Regions from separate parts of the Kocuria sp. 2SI genome, predicted to be linked through region 1. Evidence: predicted binding sites of a transcription regulator. Region 1 holds the regulator's gene; each other region holds the start of a gene.
What was found. The regulator LexA, encoded in region 1, represses DNA repair genes until DNA is damaged. The targets are predictions, from matches to a motif close to TCGAACANNTGTTCGA.
Positions count from the first base shown of each region.

Region 1 (4,657 bases):
GCCGTCGTCGTGCTGATGCCGACCTCTGATCGGCTGAGCGTCGCCGGCACCTGACGGCTCGGGGGGAGGCGCTGGGGACCAGCGATGCCCTGGGCTGCGCCCTCGCCGGCTTCGGCTCCTCGGCGGTGGCGCTGGCGCTGGCTGCGGGCATGCAGGCCACGACCGAGTCCCGGCTGGGCGCGCTCATGGTCATCACCGCGGCGCAGTCGATCTCGATCTGGAACATCGGCGTGCAGACCGCCGCAGCTCAGAACCTCGTGGCCGTCGGATTCATCCAGGAGTCCATGGGGGGTCACGATCTCCTGGCCGCAGTGGTTCGCCGCCGGCGCTCCCTGGGCTGCGGTGATGTCCGTGGTGCTCTACTTCGTGATGCGGGCCACCATCAAGCCCGAGATCGACCGTCTGGAGGGCGGCCGCGAGATCGTCCAGAAGTCCCTGACGGAGCTCGGGCCCATGACCGGGGCGGAGAAGCGCCTGGCGGCTGTGGCCGTCATCCTGCTGGCCTTCTGGTCCACCCAGGGCTCGCTGCACGACATCGACGCCACCACCGTGACACTGTGCGCCATCGGCGTCATGCTGCTGCCGCGCATCGGGGTCTACTCCTGGGAGACCGTGGAGGAGCTCGTGAGCTGGGGGACGCTCGTGGTCTTCGCGGTCGGCATCTCGCTGGGATCCGTGCTGCTGGAGACCGGCGCGGCGGCATGGCAGTCGGCGGCCGTGTTCGACGGGCTCGGGATCACGGGTCTGCCGGTGCTCGCGATCATCGCGATCGTCGGCGCGTTCACGATCCTGATCCACCTGGGATTCGCCTCGGCCACGTCCATGTCGAGCGCGCTGATCCCGGTGTTCATCGCCCTGGCCGTGTCGATCCCGGACCTGCCCGGCGAGGGCGTGGGCTTCGTGCTGATCATGCAGTTCCTGATCTGCTTCGGATTCCTGCTGCCGATCTCCGCCCCGCAGAACATGCTCGCCTACGGCACGGGCGCGCTCACCACGCAGCTGTTCCTGCGCACCGGCATCCCGCCGACGATCGCCGGCTACCTGCGCATCCTGCTGTTCTCGGCCACGTACTGGCAGTGGATCGGGCTGCTGTGACAGGCAGGGGATGAGCGACGAACGGCTGAGGACGGATCCGTCCTCAGCCGCTCGTCATGGCGGTGATCTGCGTGTTCAGAGGCTGCGCAGGACCGAGACGACCTTGCCCATCACCGTGGCGTGGTCGCCCAGGATCGGCTCGTACTGCGAGTTCTGAGGAAGCAGCCAGGTGTGTCCGTCGCGCTGGCGGAAGGTCTTCACCGTGGCCTCGTCGTCCAGCAGGGCCGCCACGATCTCCCCGTTCTCGGCGGTAGCCTGAGCGCGCACCACGACCCAGTCGCCGTCGCAGATGGCGGCATCGATCATGGAGTCGCCGGAGACCCGCAGCATGAACAGCTCGCCGTGGCCGGTGAGCTGGCGCGGCAGGGCCATGCGGTCCTCGACCTGCTGCTCGGCGGTGATCGGGGTGCCGGCGGCGATCCTGCCGACGAGCGGCACGAACGAGACGTCCGCGGAGCCGATCGACGGCAGGTCGTCGTCCAGCTCCGGCGCCTCCGATGCGGCCGGAGCCTCGGCGACGGCGGAGGCGGCCTCCGCCTCGGGATCGCCAAGCAGATGCAGGGGCACCAGGACCTCGAGGGCGCGCGGGCGCTTGGGGTCGCGGCGCAGGTAGCCCTGCCGCTCGAGCTGATTGAGCTGGTGGGTCACGCTCGACAGGGACTTCAGGCCCACCAGGTCGCCGATCTCGCGCATGGACGGGGGATAGCCGTGGGCGGCGACGGCGCGCTGGATGACCTCCAGGATCGTGCGCTGCCGCGGGGTCAGGCCCTTGCGCCGGGAGGACTCGGAGCCCGTCGCCCGGGCCGTGCCGCCTGAGCCGCGCTGCGTGCGACCGGTGCCGCTGGCTGCCATGTCCGTCCTCGTCTTCCGTCGATGGGCGCCTCCGGATCGCCGGGTGCGCTGCGTGCTGGGCCGCGGCGACGCGCTCGCGCCGCGCCGTGGCCGCCTTGTGCTGTCTGAGCGGTTGCGTTGACTCGTCCTCGAGGCCCCGCCAGGGCCTCCGACCTGCACAGTCCTTTCTCTGAGGCTACGTGAGCCGGACGTCACCTTCAAACATCTGTTCGATCGTGTCTCGACATGAGTCGTACACAGGTGCTAGAAATGGTCGCAAGCAGTTCGAACACGTATTCGAGAACCGGGATCGGGTCTCGAATCCGACACAGGTTCAAACACGGGAGCGGCCACCACCCGCACCGCCTGTCACCGTCCGTCCCTCGGCAAGAAGGAGTGCATCCCATGTCCGTGATCAGCACCGCTGTCCTGTCGCACTCGTCCTCCACCGGCAGCATCCCCCTCGTCAGCGCCCTGCGCAGCGGGGGCCGTGCCTTCGCGCAGGAGCTCTCCTCCGCCGTGCCCGCCCTGCGCCGACGCCCCGCTGCGCGGCTCAAGGAGTCGGAGGGGCGCCGTCCGGCTCTGCGCGTCATTCCGGGCGGTCGCGCAGCTGCACCGCAGACTCGGACCCTGCCCGCCGTGAAGGAGCCGGAGGCCTCCGCACCGGCGCGATCCGCGTCCTCGCCCATGCGCCTGACCCGCCGCGGGCGGCTGCTGCTGATCGGCCTGCCGACCATGCTCGGCGTGCTGGCCGCGGCCGCACTGCTGGTCGTGCTGATCGCACCCTCCCACGTCACCGCCGGAACCGAGCCGGCCGAGGGTCCCGGGGTCGACTCCGTGACCGTCCAGCCCGGTCAGAGCCTTTGGGAGGTCGCTCAGCAGGCCGAGCCGCAGCGCGACACCCGGGACGTCGTCCTGCAGATCGTCGAGCTCAACGAGCTGGACTCCGCCCAGGTCTCCCCGGGCCAGCAGGTGCTGGTTCCCGCGGCCTGAGCCGGAGGGCGGTGGGTTCGGCCGCCGTCGGATGCTGGAGGCCCCGTCCGCGCCTCGTAGACTGTCCTGGTGACTTCTCAGAGCGCGACACCCAGCACCGAGGGCGCCACGCGAGCCGAACGGCTCGCGTCGCTTCCCCTGCGCCACGACCTGCGCGGCAAGTCCCCCTACGGGGCGCCGCAGATCGACGTCCCCATCGCCCTGAACACCAACGAGAACACGCATCCGGTGCCGCAGGACGTCCAGGACGCCATCGTCGCCGAGGTCTCGCGGGTCGTGGGAACCCTCAACCGCTACCCGGACCGCGAGTTCACGCAGCTGCGCCGCGAGCTGGCCGAATACCTGGGCCACAGCCTGGACCAGGACAACATCTGGGCCGCCAACGGCTCCAACGAGATCCTCCAGCAGCTCATGCAGGCCTTCGGCGGCCCCGGTCGTCGTGTGCTGGCCTTCGTGCCGTCCTACTCCATGTACCCGCTGCTCTCAGCCGGCACGAACACGGAGTTCATCCCGGGCGTGCGCGCCGAGGACTTCACGCTCAGCGCCGAATCGGCCGCCGCACAGGTGCGCGAGCACCGCCCGAGCATCGTGCTGCTGTGCTCGCCCAACAACCCCACGGGCACCGCGCTGGAGGACGACGTCGTCGATGCCGTCTACCGCGCCGGCGAGGAGTCGAACACCGTGGTGGTGGTCGATGAGGCCTATGCCGAGTTCTCCCGCTTCCCGGAGCGCACCGCGCTGCGCCTGCTCGAAGGCCGTCCGCGCCTGGTCGTCAGCCGCACCATGTCCAAGGCCTTCGCCCTGGCCGGTGCGCGGATCGGCTACTTCGCCGCCGCACCGGAGATCGCCGATGCCGTGCGTCTGGTGCGCCTGCCGTATCACCTCTCCGCGGTGACCCAGGCGACCGCTCTGGCGGCCCTGCGCCATCGCACGACTCTGCTCGCCGACGTCGCCGACATCCGCATGCAGCGCGACCGGATCGTCGATGACCTCAAGCGGTTGGAGCTGGACCCGGCGGAATCGGACTCCAACTTCGTGTTCTTCGGCGGCGGCATCGACGCCCCGGCCCTGTGGCAGGACCTGCTGGATCGAGGCGTCCTGATCCGCGACGTCGGCATCCCCGGGCACCTGCGCGTCACCGCCGGCACCGAGGAGGAGACCACCGCGTTCCTCGACGGCGTCCGCGCGCACCTGGAGGACCGGTCCGCCGCTGCGAAGGACTCCGAGACAGAGCAGGACCCCGCGAACCGCTGAACCGCCCGCCGCTGACGCCCTCGCACGTCGGCCCGGCACAGAATCCCCATCCCGCCGCAGGAGGCCCCATCATGAGCGATCAGCCCACCACCGCAGCGAGCGACGGCGCACGCACCGCCTCGCTCGAGCGCGTGACGTCGGAATCCAGCATCCGCGTCGAGCTGAACCTTGACGGCACCGGCCAGCACTCGATCTCGACCAGCGTGCCGTTCTACGACCACATGCTCACGGCGCTGTCCAAGCACTCGCTGATCGACCTGACGGTCCAGGCCACCGGCGACACCCACATCGACGTCCACCACGTCGTGGAGGACACCGCGATCGTGATCGGCGAGTGCCTGCGCACCGCCCTCGGCGACAAGCGCGGGATCGCCCGCTTCGGCGAGGCCTCCGTGCCGCTGGACGAGGCGCTGGCCCACGCCGTCGTCGACGTCTCCGGGCGCCCGTACTGCGTGCACATCGGCGAGCCCGAGGGCCAGCAGTA
Region 1 is NZ_SCNB01000027.1:23,471-28,127, reverse strand. It holds partial or broken gene FFS25_RS13880 (hypothetical protein) at 1-54, shown strand, start outside; gene FFS25_RS13870 (SLC13 family permease) at 85-1,095, shown strand; gene lexA (transcriptional repressor LexA) at 1,171-1,947, opposite strand; gene FFS25_RS13865 (LysM peptidoglycan-binding domain-containing protein) at 2,332-2,919, shown strand; gene FFS25_RS12115 (histidinol-phosphate transaminase) at 2,989-4,173, shown strand; gene hisB (imidazoleglycerol-phosphate dehydratase HisB) at 4,245-4,657, shown strand, end outside.

Region 2 (4,657 bases), on a different contig from region 1:
CGGCCCATGTTCCCGTCGGACGACGACATGCGCGGCGCCGACGGCCCCGAGGCTCCGGTGCCGTCGCAGGAGGCCAAGCCGGAGGCGATCGTCCAGCTCGAGGACTTCGAGGCCACCGACGTCACGTTCTCCGTGCGCGGGGAGCCGGCGCAGGCGGAGGTCCATCTCTACGGCGTCTACAACGTCTACAACGCCGCGGCCGCCCTGGCGCTGGCGCTGACCGTCTCGCAGGAGCGCAGCGGCCTGTCCGCCGCGCTGCCGTCGCTGCTGGGGGAGCTGTCCCGCGTGACCCCGGCCTTCGGACGCGGCGAGACGATCATGGTCGACGGCACCCCGCTGCAGCTGCTGCTCGTGAAGAACCCCGCGGGCTTCCGCCTGTCGCTGGCCTCCGCCGCACCGGAGTCCTACGCGACCATGATCTCCATCAACGACGAATACGCCGACGGTCGCGACGTCTCCTGGCTGTGGGACGTCGAGTTCGAGTCCCTGCGCGGCGGGGGAGTGGACATGGTCACCGGCACGCGCGCCTGGGACATGGCTCTGCGCCTGGACTACGACCAGGTGCAGGTCGGCGCCGTCGAGCCGGACATCGCCCGAGCGCTCACGGAGTTCATCGCCTCCGCCGACGGACGCCCCATGCGCGTCTTCTGCACCTATACGTCCATGCTCACGCTGCGCCGCGAGCTGCGCGCCGTGGCCGTCGTGCCCGAGATCTGAGAGAGGACCGCGATGACCACTGCGACTCCCAACCTCCCCGCCGCAGGAGCCGAGCCCGAGCTCGGCGGGCAGGGCGAGATCCACCTCGTGCAGCTCTATCCGCGCGACATGAACATCTACGGCGACTGGGGCAACACGCTGACGCTCAAGCGCCGTCTCGAGCGCCGCGGCTACAGCGTGCGCGTCACCGACTACAACCCCGGCGACTCCTTCCCCGGCGACGGCGACATCTTCGTGGGCGGCGGCGGCCAGGACTCCGGGCAGTTCCGCGTCATGGAGGATCTGCAGCGGATCAAGCCGCTGCTGCTCGAGCTGGTGCAGGACGGCGCGCCTATGCTCGCCATCTGCGGGCTCTACCAGCTCTTCGGCCATCGCTTCCGCACGATCGGCGGCGAGACGCTGACCGGCGTGGGGATCTTCGACCTCGAGACCGTCGGGGGCCCGGAGCGGCTGATCGGCAACATCGTCACCGAGTCGCCCGATCTCGGCACCGTGATCGGCTACGAGAACCACTCCGGGCTGACCCACCTGGGCGCGGGCCAGGAGCCGTTCGGTCGCGTGATCTCCGGTGCGGGCAACGACGGCCAGGACGGCACGGAGGGCGCGGTGACCCGCGAGGTCATCGGCACCTATCTGCACGGCTCCCTGCTGCCCAAGAACCCGGCGGTGGCCGATCACCTCATCGCCACGGCGGTGCGGCGACGCTATGCGCACGAGACCCTCGAGCCGCTGAACGATCTGCTGGCGGAGAAGGCGCGGGAGGTCGCGGCCTCCCGTCCGCGCTGAGCCCGGGACCCGTCGCCTACAATCGACCAGCAGACTTCCCAGCGCAGCGTCATGCGCCGCGGTGGTGCGCCGCACGGCCCCTCCGGCCGTGACCGGCACCCCCGACGCACGCGTTGCCAGCCGCCGCCGGGAGGAGCCCGGCGCTGCGGCACCGACACTAACCAGGAGGCAAGCCATGTCCGGTCACTCCAAGTGGGCCACGACCAAGCACAAGAAGGCCGCCATCGACGCCAAGCGCGCCAAGGCCTTCGCCAAGTACATCAAGGGCATCGAGGTCGCCGCGCGCCAGGGCGGCGCCGACACCGCGGGCAACCCGGCGCTGGATCTGGCCGTGTCCAAGGCCAAGAAGAACTCGGTGCCCAACGACAACATCGACCGCGCCATCAAGCGCGGCGCCGGCCTGACCGGCGAGGTCATCGAGTACTCGGAGATCTTCTACGAGGCCCGCGGCCCCCAGGGGTCGGCGCTGTACATCGAGTGCCTGACCGACAACAAGAACCGCGCGGCCTCCGAGGTCCGCGTGGCCGTGACTCGCAACGGCGGCACCATGGCCGATCCGGGCTCGGTCACCTTCATGTTCGAGCGCAAGGGCGTGGCCGAGGTCGCCAAGGCCGACGGCGTCACCGAGGACGACGTCATGATGGCTGTGCTGGACGCCGGGGCGGAGGAGGTCATCGAGGACCAGGACGTCTTCGAGGTCATCTCCGAGGCCACCGACCTGCCCCAGATCCGCACGGCTCTGGACGAGGCGGAGCTGGAGTACAACAACGACGACCCCCAGTTCCGCCCGAACATGAAGGTCGAGCTCGACGCCGACGCCGCGCGCAAGTTCCTGCGCCTGGCCGATGCGATCGAGGAGCTCGACGACGTCCAGAACGTCTACTCCAACGTGGAGATCACCCCCGAGGTCGCCGCCCAGCTCGAGGACGAGGACTGAGCCAGGCTCCGGCACCCGCCCGACGTCCCGCCATGGGCTCCGCGGCCAGGGCGCAGGCCCCCGAGCAGGTCATCCTGGGCGTCGATCCCGGGCTGACCCGCTGCGGGTTCGGGATCGTGCGCATGCGCGCCGACCGCCGCGCCGAATGGGTCCACCACGAGGTCCAGGGCACAGGCGCCGACGAGCCCCTGGAGCAGCGGATCCTGCGCATCGCCCAGGCGGCCGATCAGCTGCTCGAGCGCTTCGCCCCGGATGCTATGGCGATCGAGCGCGTGTTCGCGCAGAACAACGCCCCCACCGTGGTCGGCACCGCCCAGGCCTCGGGCGTGGTGATCGCCGCCGCAGCCGCTCGCGGGGTCCCCGTCGCCTGGCACACCCCGTCCGAGGTCAAGGCCGCGGTCACCGGCGACGGCTCGGCCGAGAAGGCCGCCGTGACCAAGATGATCGCGCGCATCCTCCGCCTCGAGCAGCTGCCGCGTCCGGCCGACGCCGCCGATGCCCTGGCGATCGCGGTCTGCCACGGCTGGCGCTCCGGTGTGGGCGCGGGCCTGGACGCCCAGGCGGGCACTACGACCACGCACCAGGGCGCCCGCACGCAACTGCAGCGCGCGAGCCAGGAGCGCGGCACCGCCCTGACACCCGCTCAGCGCGCCTGGCAGGCCGCGGAGCAGAAGGCTCGGCGCGGCCGCTGAGGGAGCGCATCGTCCTCGGGTGCGGGCCCTCGTCCCGGGCGAGGGCCTGCGCTGTGTGGTCCTCGCGGCTTGGTAGGGTGAGCGAGGCATCGTACTGATGTTCGAATGGCTGCCCGATTCGCGGGCGGCTCCCCGCATCGAGGAGAGGGTGTTCCCATGATCGCGTCCGTGCGCGGCGAGGTGCTGCACAAGGGACTGAGCACGGCCGTCGTCGACGTCATGGGGCTGGGCCTCGAGCTGCAGGCCACCCCGCAGACTCTCTCCGGGCTGCACGAGGGCCGCGAGGCCCGGCTGGCCACCGCGTTCGTGGCGCGCAAGGACGACTCCCCGCTGCTGTTCGGCTTCGCGGGCGCGGAGGAGAAGGAGATCTTCGAGACCATGCTGGGCGTCTCCGGCATCGGTCCGCGCACCGCACTGGCGGTGCTGACCGCGCTGGGCACGCAGGAGGTCCGCACGGCCATCGCCCAGGGCGACCCCAAGCCGTTCACCACCGTCTCCGGGATCGGGCCCAAGGGCGCCAAGCGCATCGTGCTCGAGCTCGCGGACAAGCTCGTTCCCGCCGATCCGGCACCGGCCTCGACCCCGCAGGCGGCGCAGATCCCGCTGTGGCGCACCCAGGTCACGGAGGCCCTCACGGGTCTGGGCTGGAACGAGAAGGACGCCTCGGCGGCCATCGACGACGCCCTGGTCGGTCGAGAGGAGCTCGCCGACTCCGGTGACGTCGCCCTGATCCTGCGCACCGTGCTCGGGTGGCTCGGCGCCCGGGCCTCGGCTCCTGCCGCCGGCCGGGGCTCGACTCGCACGGGGGAGGGCCGCTGAGCATGGACGCACAGCACAGCGGGTCCGAGCGCCTGGTGGGCGGGGAGCCGGAGCTGGACGAGCGCGCCGTCGAATCGGCCCTGCGCCCCGAGTCCCTGGCGGACTTCGTGGGTCAGCCGCGTGTGCGCCAGCAGCTCTCCCTGGTCCTGGAGGCCTCCAGGCTGCGGGGCCGCAGCGCCGATCACGTGCTGCTGTCCGGACCTCCCGGTCTGGGCAAGACCACGCTGGCCATGATCATCGCCCAGGAGATGGGCGCTCCGCTGCGCATCTCCTCCGGGCCTGCCATCCAGCACTCCGGCGACCTGGCCGCGATCCTGTCCTCCCTGACTGAGGGCGAGGTCCTGTTCCTCGACGAGATCCACCGCATGTCCCGGCCCGCCGAGGAGATGCTCTACATGGCCATGGAGGACTTCCGGGTCGACATCGTGGTGGGCAAGGGCGCCGGGGCCACCTCCATCCCGCTGGACCTGCCTCCGTTCACCCTGGTCGGTGCCACCACGCGCGCCGGGCTGCTGCCGGGACCGCTGCGCGATCGCTTCGGCTTCACCGGGCACCTCGAGTTCTACAGCGACCACGAGCTCGTCTCCGTGCTGCGCCGCTCCGCCGGGCTGCTGGACCTGCGCCTGTCCACGGAGGGCTTCGAGGAGGTCGCCACCCGCTCCCGCGGCACTCCGCGCATCGCCAACCGCCTGCTGCGCCGCGTGCG
Region 2 is NZ_SCNB01000009.1:121,225-125,881, reverse strand. It holds gene FFS25_RS07185 (Mur ligase family protein) at 1-717, shown strand, start outside; gene FFS25_RS07180 (type 1 glutamine amidotransferase) at 730-1,503, shown strand; gene FFS25_RS07175 (YebC/PmpR family DNA-binding transcriptional regulator) at 1,679-2,440, shown strand; gene ruvC (crossover junction endodeoxyribonuclease RuvC) at 2,473-3,132, shown strand; gene ruvA (Holliday junction branch migration protein RuvA) at 3,289-3,951, shown strand; gene ruvB (Holliday junction branch migration DNA helicase RuvB) at 3,954-4,657, shown strand, end outside.
Region 2: ruvA (Holliday junction branch migration protein RuvA) is a predicted target of LexA. The motif match lies at 3,222-3,237, and genes of this name have one in related genera.

Region 3 (4,657 bases), on a different contig from region 1:
GGCCTCTCCGGTGGGGAGAACGACCTCTAGGCCCAGGAGGTCGTCGATTTTGGGCCCGTAGAGACCGACCCCGCGATCGAGGGCGTTACCGAGGATGCTGGTGTGACCCGATGAGGCTGTCACGTTGAGCATGCGTGAGGTGTCGGTGAGCCGGGTGGCAAGGTCGAGCTGGGTGACCCCTGGCTCGATGACGGCCCATCCGTGTTCGAGGTCGATCTGTCGGATCGTGCCCAGACCGGAGAGCTCGATACGGGTCGCACCGTCGGTCGCTGATTCCTTGGAGCCCAGACCCCAATTGCGCCCCGTGCTCACGGCATAGAGCTGAGGTGCATCGGGTGATTCGGAGAAACGCCGAACGATGGCGCGAACCTCGTCCACCGACGCTGGCCTTAGATCGCCGTACGTTGTGCGCGGCTCGTACTCGCCGACATTCCTTTGCGGCGGAAGCGGCGCGCGATCCTCGCCTAATATCGTCTCGATCTGTTCGGCAATATTTGGTACCTGAGTCATTCTAATTCTTCCTTCTTGACGCCGTTCTGGAGAAATATTGTCGAGGCCGCCAACGTATGAAAATGGTGAGACTCACGCAGGCCTCACGCCTTCCAAGAAGGTGACTCGGGTGGCCCCGAGCGGCAGTGCGACCACCTGGCGGACCGGCCGCAGAGTCGGGGGCCCCGCCGCGCGACACCGCCACCGCCGCCGTGGCGCTACTGAGCGCGACACACTTACGCCTGCTCAGCCCACCGGTGCCCTCCCGCTCGGCAACTGCGTACCGAGCGGGGGCCAAGGACCGTCGGAGACCAATTGTTGACCGCACGGTCACCATCTAACAGGCGTGTGGCATGATGGTCAAGTACGGTGACTGCTCGAGTCGAAGGAGGGACGAGGGACCGTGAAGCCTGGACGCCCCAGAGCATTCGATCTTGACGCCGCAATCGACAAAGCGATGCTGATCTTTTGGGAAAAGGGCTACGATGGAACAACCCTGAATGACCTCACTGATGCGTTCGGTATACAGCGAGGAAGCTTCTACAAGGCCTTCGGGAGCAAAGAAGCGCTATTTGAGCGCGCACTTGCGCGCTACCAGGAAACCGTTGCCGCGTACACGATCGACGCCCTAGAACAGCCAACCGCGATAAAGGTCATCACGGAGACCTGGCGGAGCGCAGCCGACGCAAGCACCGGCCCGGACACACCCAACGGCTGCCTCATCGTGCAAGCAGCGCTTGGAGTTACTCCCGATTCCAGTTCCGCGCACGATGAACTCACCCGCATCAGAAACGAGCACAGAGCTCGACTTATGTCAAGATTTGACCGAGCCGTCAGTGAGGGGGATCTACCCTCTGACACGAACACCGGCGCGCTCGCGGATTACGTTGTCGCCGTGCAGTGGGGAATCTCCGTACGAGCCCGTACCGGGGGGACACGAGAAGAAGTGCAAGAAATGGTCGAGTTCGCACTCTCACGCCTCCAGGCGCCCGCTCTTGCGTCTAATCTCAACGCTTAACTCCGGTTAACCCTGACTTCTCGCGGCAGTAATACTGGGCCGGAAAGATGGCGCTGGATGGCTGAGAGCCGGCGCGACAAGGCGGGCGAGCCAAGGCTCCTGGGGTCATTAATGAGGGTTCTTAAGAGCTGGGCCGGTCGCGACTCGCGCCGTCTTGAAAGACATTCCGCACTGAGACGCCTTCGGGGACTCTGGCCAACGCGAGAACCCGAATTGTCCGCTCCGGCTGGCCTCTCCAGTTCGCCTCCGCCGCACAGAGCGCTGGCACATCGATTCCGGCCTCACGAAGCACCAGGGGAGGGATCTCGCTTGTAAGGTCGGACGTCATCGTGAACCAAAGGCATTCGATATCGGACCAGGCTAGGCTGTTTTCCTTGAGGACGGCATCGACAAGAGACATGGTTGCTTGCCGAATCGCTTCTCGATTGTCGTCGCTGACGCCCGTTCCACCCCGAATGGCTCGCAGTGAATAAGTCACCTCGACACCTCCTTATTATTGTCTGTGCAATCTTACCTTTGTGGACCTGGCTGCTATCGACGGCCCGCATGCGATCGGCGCAGGTGCGTGGCCTACCTGGTTGATGGACGTGATCTTTCCATGGGTTCTCGATGCGCGCCATCGGTTCAACTCTCGCCTCGCCAGCTTCCGGCGCTCGGCCGCGGTCTCGGATGTGGTGAGCGGAGCGTCAACTGGTCCGTCCGTGTTGGATCGGCTGCATCGACGGCTACGTTGTCCGTCGAGTCTTCGGCGGGGGCCGTCGTCGCTGCCAAGCCCACTGGGTCCTCCGTCAGCCTGCTACGCCGCGGGAGGGGTGGGCCTGTTGTCTGAGAGCCCCGCCGCATTCAGGTTCGAGTTGTGTCTGAGGGGCGCCCTACACTGATCCCTCGAACGGGTGTTCGAATATCGGGAGGTGTGGAGCATGACTGCGAAGACGGCAACGGGAGCGCAGGTCGCTACGGTGTGGAGGACCCCGGATGGGGCCCCAACCACGTTCATGTGGGACGGGCGGCGTTTCGTGGTCCGCTCCAGACCGATCCCGTGGGTCGAGCGGATCCCGTGGTGGGAACCCGCCGATCGCGCGCCCAAGAACACCGAGCCTCTCGTGGTGGAGCGGAACATGTGGCAGGTGCAGGCTAAGGCGCTGGACAACGGCGAGCTCCTCATCATTGACCTCGCCGCTGCGGACGGCCCGCTGTGGTCGGTGACAGCGGTCTTCGACTAACCCCCTGTCTGCTCGTGCCCACCTTTACCCACCTCCGCGTTGCCTCCTGCTTCACCACCCATCACGGCACCGCCTACCCCGAAGCCCTCGTCGCCGCCGCGGTCGCAGCGGGAGCGGATGCCGTGGCGATCACGGACCGTGATGGCATCTACGGCGCGATCCGCCACGTCCGCGCCTGCCTGCGCGCGGGCACCGATCCGATCGTCGGCGTTGACCTGCAAACCCGCGACAGCGACGACAACCTCTACGAGATCACCGTGCTCGCACACGGCCGCACCGGTGGCGCAGGCTGGGCGGGTCTGGTCCGGCTGACCTCCGCCGCGCATTCCCCACGCCGCAAGAAGTGCGCCCGCACCCCGCATGGCACCGCACATCGCAACGCCTGGATCACCGCCGACAATGTCCGGGCATTCCTCGCAGGCGAGAACGGGCCGGTCGCGACGGTGCTACTCGGGCCGGGCTCCGATGTCGGCGGCGCCGTACAGGCCGGTGACCGCCGCCGCGCCCAGAAGCTGCTCGAGGCATGGCGCCGCCGCCTCCCGGGCGGAGTAGTCGTGGAGATCGTCTGCCATCACACCAAGCCCGGCACCCGCGCAAGCCTCCAACACGCCGCGGACATGCTGCAGCTCGCCCGCACCCTCGGCGTACCCGCACTGCTGACCAACGCCGTGCGATACCTGCAGCCCGGTGATGCGATCACCGGCGACGTCCTCGACGCCGCCGCTCTGCTCATGCCCTTGGGGCAGTTCGAGCAGCAGACGGCGCAGGCCTGGCTCAAACCCCCCAAGGCCATGCAGCATCTAGCCCGGCAGATCGTCGAATACGCGGGCCTGCGCCACGATGACGCCACCGACCTGCTCGCCGAGACCGAACGGGTCGCCAACCGGTGCCGCCTCGACCCCGACCAAGACCTGCGATGGCGGGTGCCGAAGATCCCCGAGCTCGACGCAATCGGCCTCGCCGGCCAGGACCCGGTGCGAGTGCTGCGCCAGCGGTGCGAGACCGCGACCGCCGAACGCTACCCCCACGCCTACGGCCAGGCGCTGGCCCGCGTGCGGGACCGGATGGACGCCGAACTGGCGACGATCCACCGCTTCGGGTACGAGAGTTACTTCCTCACCGTCGCCGACGTCGTCGACCACCTCCGCCAGATGAATATCCGAGTGCAGGCCCGCGGCAGCGGCGCCGGCAGCCTCGTCAACCACCTCCTGCGCATCTCCTCGATCGACCCCCTCGAACACCATCTGCTCTTCGAGCGGTTCCTCGGCACCGCGCGCAGCACTCTGCCGGACATCGATATCGACGTCGAGTCCGCGCGCCGTCACGACATCTACCGGAGCATCTTCGACCGGTACGGCGCTCACCGGGTGACCCTGCTGTCGATGCAGTCGACCTACCGCGCCCGCGGCGCCGTCCGCGACGCCGGCGCCGCCCTGGGCTTGAGCGAGGAGCAGATCAACCAGGTCGCCGAGAACATCTGGAGGCTCAACGCCCGCGACCTCCGCACCGTGCTCGACACCAAGCCCGAGCTCCGCGACGTTGCCGCCCGAGTCCGCACCGATGCGCAACTGGCCCTGCTGCTCGATCTCACCGAGCGTCTCGACCGGCTCCCGCGGCACATCTCCATGCACCCCTGCGGGGTGATCCTCGGCGACAACGACCTCCTCTCCCTGACCGCCACGCAACCCTCGGGCATGGCCCTGCCGATGTCCCAGTTCGACAAGACGGACATCGACGACGTCGGCTGCCTCAAACTCGACGTACTCGGCGTTCGGATGCAATCCACCCTCGCCTACACCGTCGGGGAGATCCAGCGCGTCAACGGGCCCGCCGCCGCGATCGAAGGCGGGCTGCCGGTCGATGCCCCGTACGTGTCCGCCGACGGGCGGGTGGACCTCGAGCAGGTGCCCCGCGACGACGAGGCCAC
Region 3 is NZ_SCNB01000007.1:118,976-123,632, reverse strand. It holds gene FFS25_RS06065 (FAD-binding oxidoreductase) at 1-510, opposite strand, end outside; gene FFS25_RS06060 (TetR/AcrR family transcriptional regulator) at 893-1,507, shown strand; gene FFS25_RS14130 (chorismate mutase) at 1,629-1,985, opposite strand; gene FFS25_RS06050 (DUF6504 family protein) at 2,428-2,730, shown strand; gene FFS25_RS06045 (DNA polymerase III subunit alpha) at 2,745-4,657, shown strand, end outside.
Region 3: FFS25_RS06050 (DUF6504 family protein) is a predicted target of LexA. The motif match lies at 2,393-2,408, and genes of this name have one in related genera.

Region 4 (4,657 bases), on a different contig from region 1:
TGGAGGTCGTGGGCTTCCGCGAAGGGGTGGGCGATCCAGATGCCGTTGCTGTCAGGGTCGGGCCTCGAACCGTCGACCACGGTCGGACGAGAGATTTGAGCGTTGTCATCGGAGAGGACTTCGACCTCTAGGGTTGCGTCATCCTCTCCGAGCGATGTTCCGGCGCTGAAGAAGGTGGCCTCCTCGACGGCGCGAACGGCGGGCAGGGCCGAGATGTCGTCAACCAGGCTCTCGTTGGGTCCGGTGAGTGTCACCCAGGTGTCGGCGAGACCGGTATCGGTCGCGTAGCTGTCGAGCTGCTTGTTCAGGCCGTTCCATGCGCCTTCGAGCCCGGTATAGATGAGTACGGACAGCATCGCCATCAGGAAGACAGCGATGAACTGTGACCAGTAGCGCCGAAGATCGCGCAGCAGTTTGACGAAGAGGTACTTGCTCACCAGTCGATCTCCTCGACCGACTTCGGGGTCTGGTTCTCCACGTGCGCCTGGACCTGGCCATCGTGCAGAGTTACGGTGGCGTCGCCGATCTGGGCGATTGATGCATTATGCGTAACGACGACGACTGCTGTTTCGGTGGTGTCGGCGATGGAACGGAGCAGCTCGATGACAGAACGCCCGGTACCTGAGTCGAGGGCGCCTGTGGGCTCATCGCAGAGTAGAAGCTGCGGACGCTTCGCGATTGCGCGGGCGATCGCGACACGCTGCATTTGCCCTCCCGAGAGTTCGGAAGGGAACGAGCGTTCACGACCGCTGAGGCCAACGCTTTCTAGTGCTTGCGATGGGGTCATAGCGTCCTTGGCGTACTGTGCGCCAATGCCGACGTTCTCGGCGGCGGTGAGGTTCGGGATGAGGTTGTAGTGCTGGAAAACAAAACCGACCTGATCGCGCCGGTACGCGGTCAGCTCTTTGTCGCTGAACCTGCTGACTTCCTTGCCGGTGACCCGGACAGTGCCTGACGTGGGGGTATCCATTCCGCCGAGCATGTTAAGAGCAGTCGACTTACCCGAGCCGGACGGGCCGAGCACAATGGTCAACTTTCGCGCTCCGATGTCGAAGCTGATGCCGTCAAGTGCAGTGACTTCTTGCTTGCCCGCGGCGTATTTTTTCACCACGTCCGTGAGTGAGATGAGAGCCATGATTCCTTTCCCTGGGTGGTCGTGTCAGAACCGGAAGATGAGCGCTGCCTTTTGACGAAGCGAGAGCTTGGGGTCCTGCTCGAGAATGCGGCGTGCGACTTCTTCTCGGCTGGCGGCGATCTCGGTGCGGGCGGCTTCGACTGCGTCTGGTATCGAGCGAACTTGCGGGAGATCGAGGGCACGTATCGCGGTCTCGACGCGGTGTTCGATGGTCCCGCTAACCGTGTGCACCGGCAGATCGAGCATCTGAAACTCATGGAGTAGATCCCTGTCGGACATGCGCCGATACCGTTCGGACACTGGGCGGTGGCCGTCTGGATTCATGTCAAACTCGATGGGCAGATGAACGACATCGGTGTAAGACTCACGGGTATGGAGCCTTGCCATGACGCCATAGGCATTGGCGTAGCGCCGGAGGAACGGCAGAGATGGAATCGTCAGTGCACCCTTGATAATCTGCTGCGAGATGGGGGCACCTGGGTTAATTCCGATCCGGGTCCGTACGGCGGCGTACGCCCATTCATTGAGGACTGATCCGTCGGAGATGAAACTGCCGCCGTCCACTCGCAGTTCTGTTTCGGCTCGCAACCGTTCGCCTAGCCGACGGAGGCCGAGGGCAAGCAGTTCTTCGGCGCTCATGTGTTGGAACTTTCGCCCTGGGTATAGAGATGTGAGAATCTCTCGCGCCGACAAAGCCCGAACGAGTGGCACGCCAGTCGCCTTTGACAAAGCGGTCGCCGTTGTTGTTTTTCCAGTCGAGTACGTTCCCGAGATGACTATACGCTTGCCTGTGAGCGTCATGCGTCCGCCCGCTTCGGCAAGGCGTGCGCGACGTCAGCAAGCGCATTCACGCCATGTGCGTCGGCCGTAAGTCGCAACGTGCGCCAGGGTTCACCGGCGATCCGCAACTCGTTGGTCTTCGCGACGCGAACGTCGACATCGACGAGCTGCCCCACTCGAAGTCGAGGTTCAGCCAGCGAAACGTTGAGTCGCCTGAGCCAGAACACAGCGCTCTCGTCGCGAGATAACTGGTCGAACTCGTACGCCATGGTCTGCGCAAGTTGCGCGAGACAAATTATCGCCTCCGAGATCGAGAAAAGCTCGTAATGTGCGGACTGGAGTCCACTGTAGTTACTCGAAGGCCCATGCCCGACCGTAAGCGCTCCGAGCTTAGCCTGCATTCTTCCCGCGTCGCAGTCGATATCAATATCGCTGATGTGCTGGATGCGATTCTGCAAGTGTTGCGCAAAGAACTTAGGCGCACTGTCCGCGCTAGCTGTGAACAACGGTCCCGGCACGGCCTTAACTGTCAGGGTCAACTTCATCGTGCCGACCGACACTCTGCAATCAAACGCTCTCGTGGCGAGGTTCCAAGTGACCGCGGCTTCTAGCGGGACCGCGCTGAGGTCCTCGGTGGCCGCCGACCCTGCACGAATGGAGACATCGGTGACGAACAGGGACTCGACGACGACTGGTTCGAGTTGAAAGACGGCTTCGAGGGCTAGGCCAGCCAGGGAAACCGCGTCGATTGTGCTGAGGTGTCGCGAGACTGTGCCCGTCTCCTTGGCCGACCACAGGCCCTCCTGGCCAACCGTGCAGACACCAGCGACGCGCCCCTGCGCGATATCGGTTGACGTGAAGGAGTAGATCGACCGCCTATGCCCCTGTCCGAAGTAGCGGCCCTTGGGGCTGCCTAGAGCATGGTCGATCGTCGAGTAGTTCACCATGATGCCCCCTCTGACCTATGGAATCCAGTGGCGAATGAATGTTCATTCACAGCGTATGGTGCCCGATGATCCGTGTCAACACGGAGGTCACACACGCGCTACGCGGCACGTGACCGGGCGAGTCCGGAGACACGCGTGGGAAGTCGCGGCGGGGGCGCTGGACGCACCTCTCCTGCATGAGCAATGACACGGCCCCAAAGGCCGAGACTCCCACCGCGAGCGGTCTAGCGATCGATGGTGATGCCCTGACTGAGGCCGACCGGGAGACGATCCGACAAGCGGCGAAGACGACGGCAGATCGGTTCGGGCCAATGAGTGCCGAGCTGGCCGAGATGGTTCGCCACCGCCTACGCGGAGACGCATCCTGACCAGCCGGGCACCCGGGCCAAGGACCTACAGGGCGCGAGGCTCGATGAGCACGCGTTCTACTTCGAACGAGTTCTGACCCCGGTTCTGCGTCTGGCGGATGCGGACGTTGAACGCGGCCTTGATGATCTTGCGACGCTCCGCCAACGGCAGTGCAGCCCATGCCGCCGGCACGTCCTCGGCGGTGACCAACGCACGAACACGTTCGTCGGTGACCGGCGGAATCAGCGCCTGCTCCGCCTCAGCGATCTGCGGCCGTAGGGCCGCTTCCAGCTTGGTGAGCGTGTCGAGGTTCAGACTCCCGGTGGCGTACTGGTCGATCGCCTCATCCAGGCGAGCCTGCAGAGCAGCCCGCCGCTGTTCAGCCGCGTCGGCGGCCTTGAGCCAGTCGCCATCATGGTCACCGGTGAGGCGCCCCAGGTTGGCCGGGTTCTGGAACCACTCCAGCACGACCTGCTCAACATAGGCGTCCAGGCCCGGCTGGGAGATCATCGTCTTGTAACAGCCCCGGAACTGGCACTGGTACTTCACCGCGGGCTTCTTGTTTTTCCGCCGTAGCGTGGCTCGCTTCAAGGGCCTGCCGCAGTAGTGGCAGCGGGCGATGTGGACCATGAGCGTCTTCGCCGCCATCCCGCCACCGCCCTTGACCCGTCGCGCCGGGTCGGCGAAGAGTCGCTGGATCTTCTGGAAGTCCTCCCACGAGATCAAGGGCTCCCACTGCGCTTCGCCGATGACCTCGCCGCGGTAGACCCGCTTCCCGGCAATCGTCGGATTCTGAAGCACCTGCCGCACCGTGTAAGTGTCCCAACCGCGTGGGTTCTCGACCCACGGCTCCTTCGGCGTCGGCTCCCCAGCGTCCTGCATCCGCATCGCGATCGAGTACATGCTCTTGCCTGCGAGCACCTCACGAGCAGCATCGCGGACGATCTGCCCCGTGTGCGGGTCTGGTTCCTGGCGCAGCAGGACACCTGTGTGCTGGTCGTAGACCCTTCGGTACCCATACGGCAGCCGGCCGTGCGGCCGGCCCTTGTCCGCGTTGATCTTGACTGTCCGCAGCTGGCGCTCACGCATCGTGTTCGCATCGGCCTCGGCACGGAGGAACTCGATGCCCATCATGAAGGTGTCATCGGACCGGGAGAAGTCACAGATCCGGGAGTGCGTGAGGTAGAGGACTCCGGCCCGTTGGCACGCCTTGCGCAGCTGCACATAGATCTCCATGTCACGGCCAGCGCGGGACGGCTCCCAGGTGGCGAACCCGCCGTACTTGCCGGACTCAATCAGCGCCATCGCTTGGTCGAAGCCTTCGCGCTCGCGCCGACGCCATTGGGAGGCCGATCGGTCCGCGTCGCGGATGACGGCGTCTGGGCGCCAGTCGAAGTGGCTGCACCAGGTCACCATGTCAGTGATCTGGCCATCGATGGAGCGCATC
Region 4 is NZ_SCNB01000020.1:6,171-10,827, reverse strand. It holds gene FFS25_RS10645 (ABC transporter permease) at 1-437, opposite strand, end outside; gene FFS25_RS10640 (ABC transporter ATP-binding protein) at 434-1,135, opposite strand; gene FFS25_RS10635 (AAA family ATPase) at 1,160-1,936, opposite strand; gene FFS25_RS10630 (AvrD family protein) at 1,933-2,862, opposite strand; gene FFS25_RS10620 (recombinase family protein) at 3,256-4,657, opposite strand, start outside.
Region 4: FFS25_RS10630 (AvrD family protein) is a predicted target of LexA. The motif match lies at 2,893-2,908, and genes of this name have one in related genera.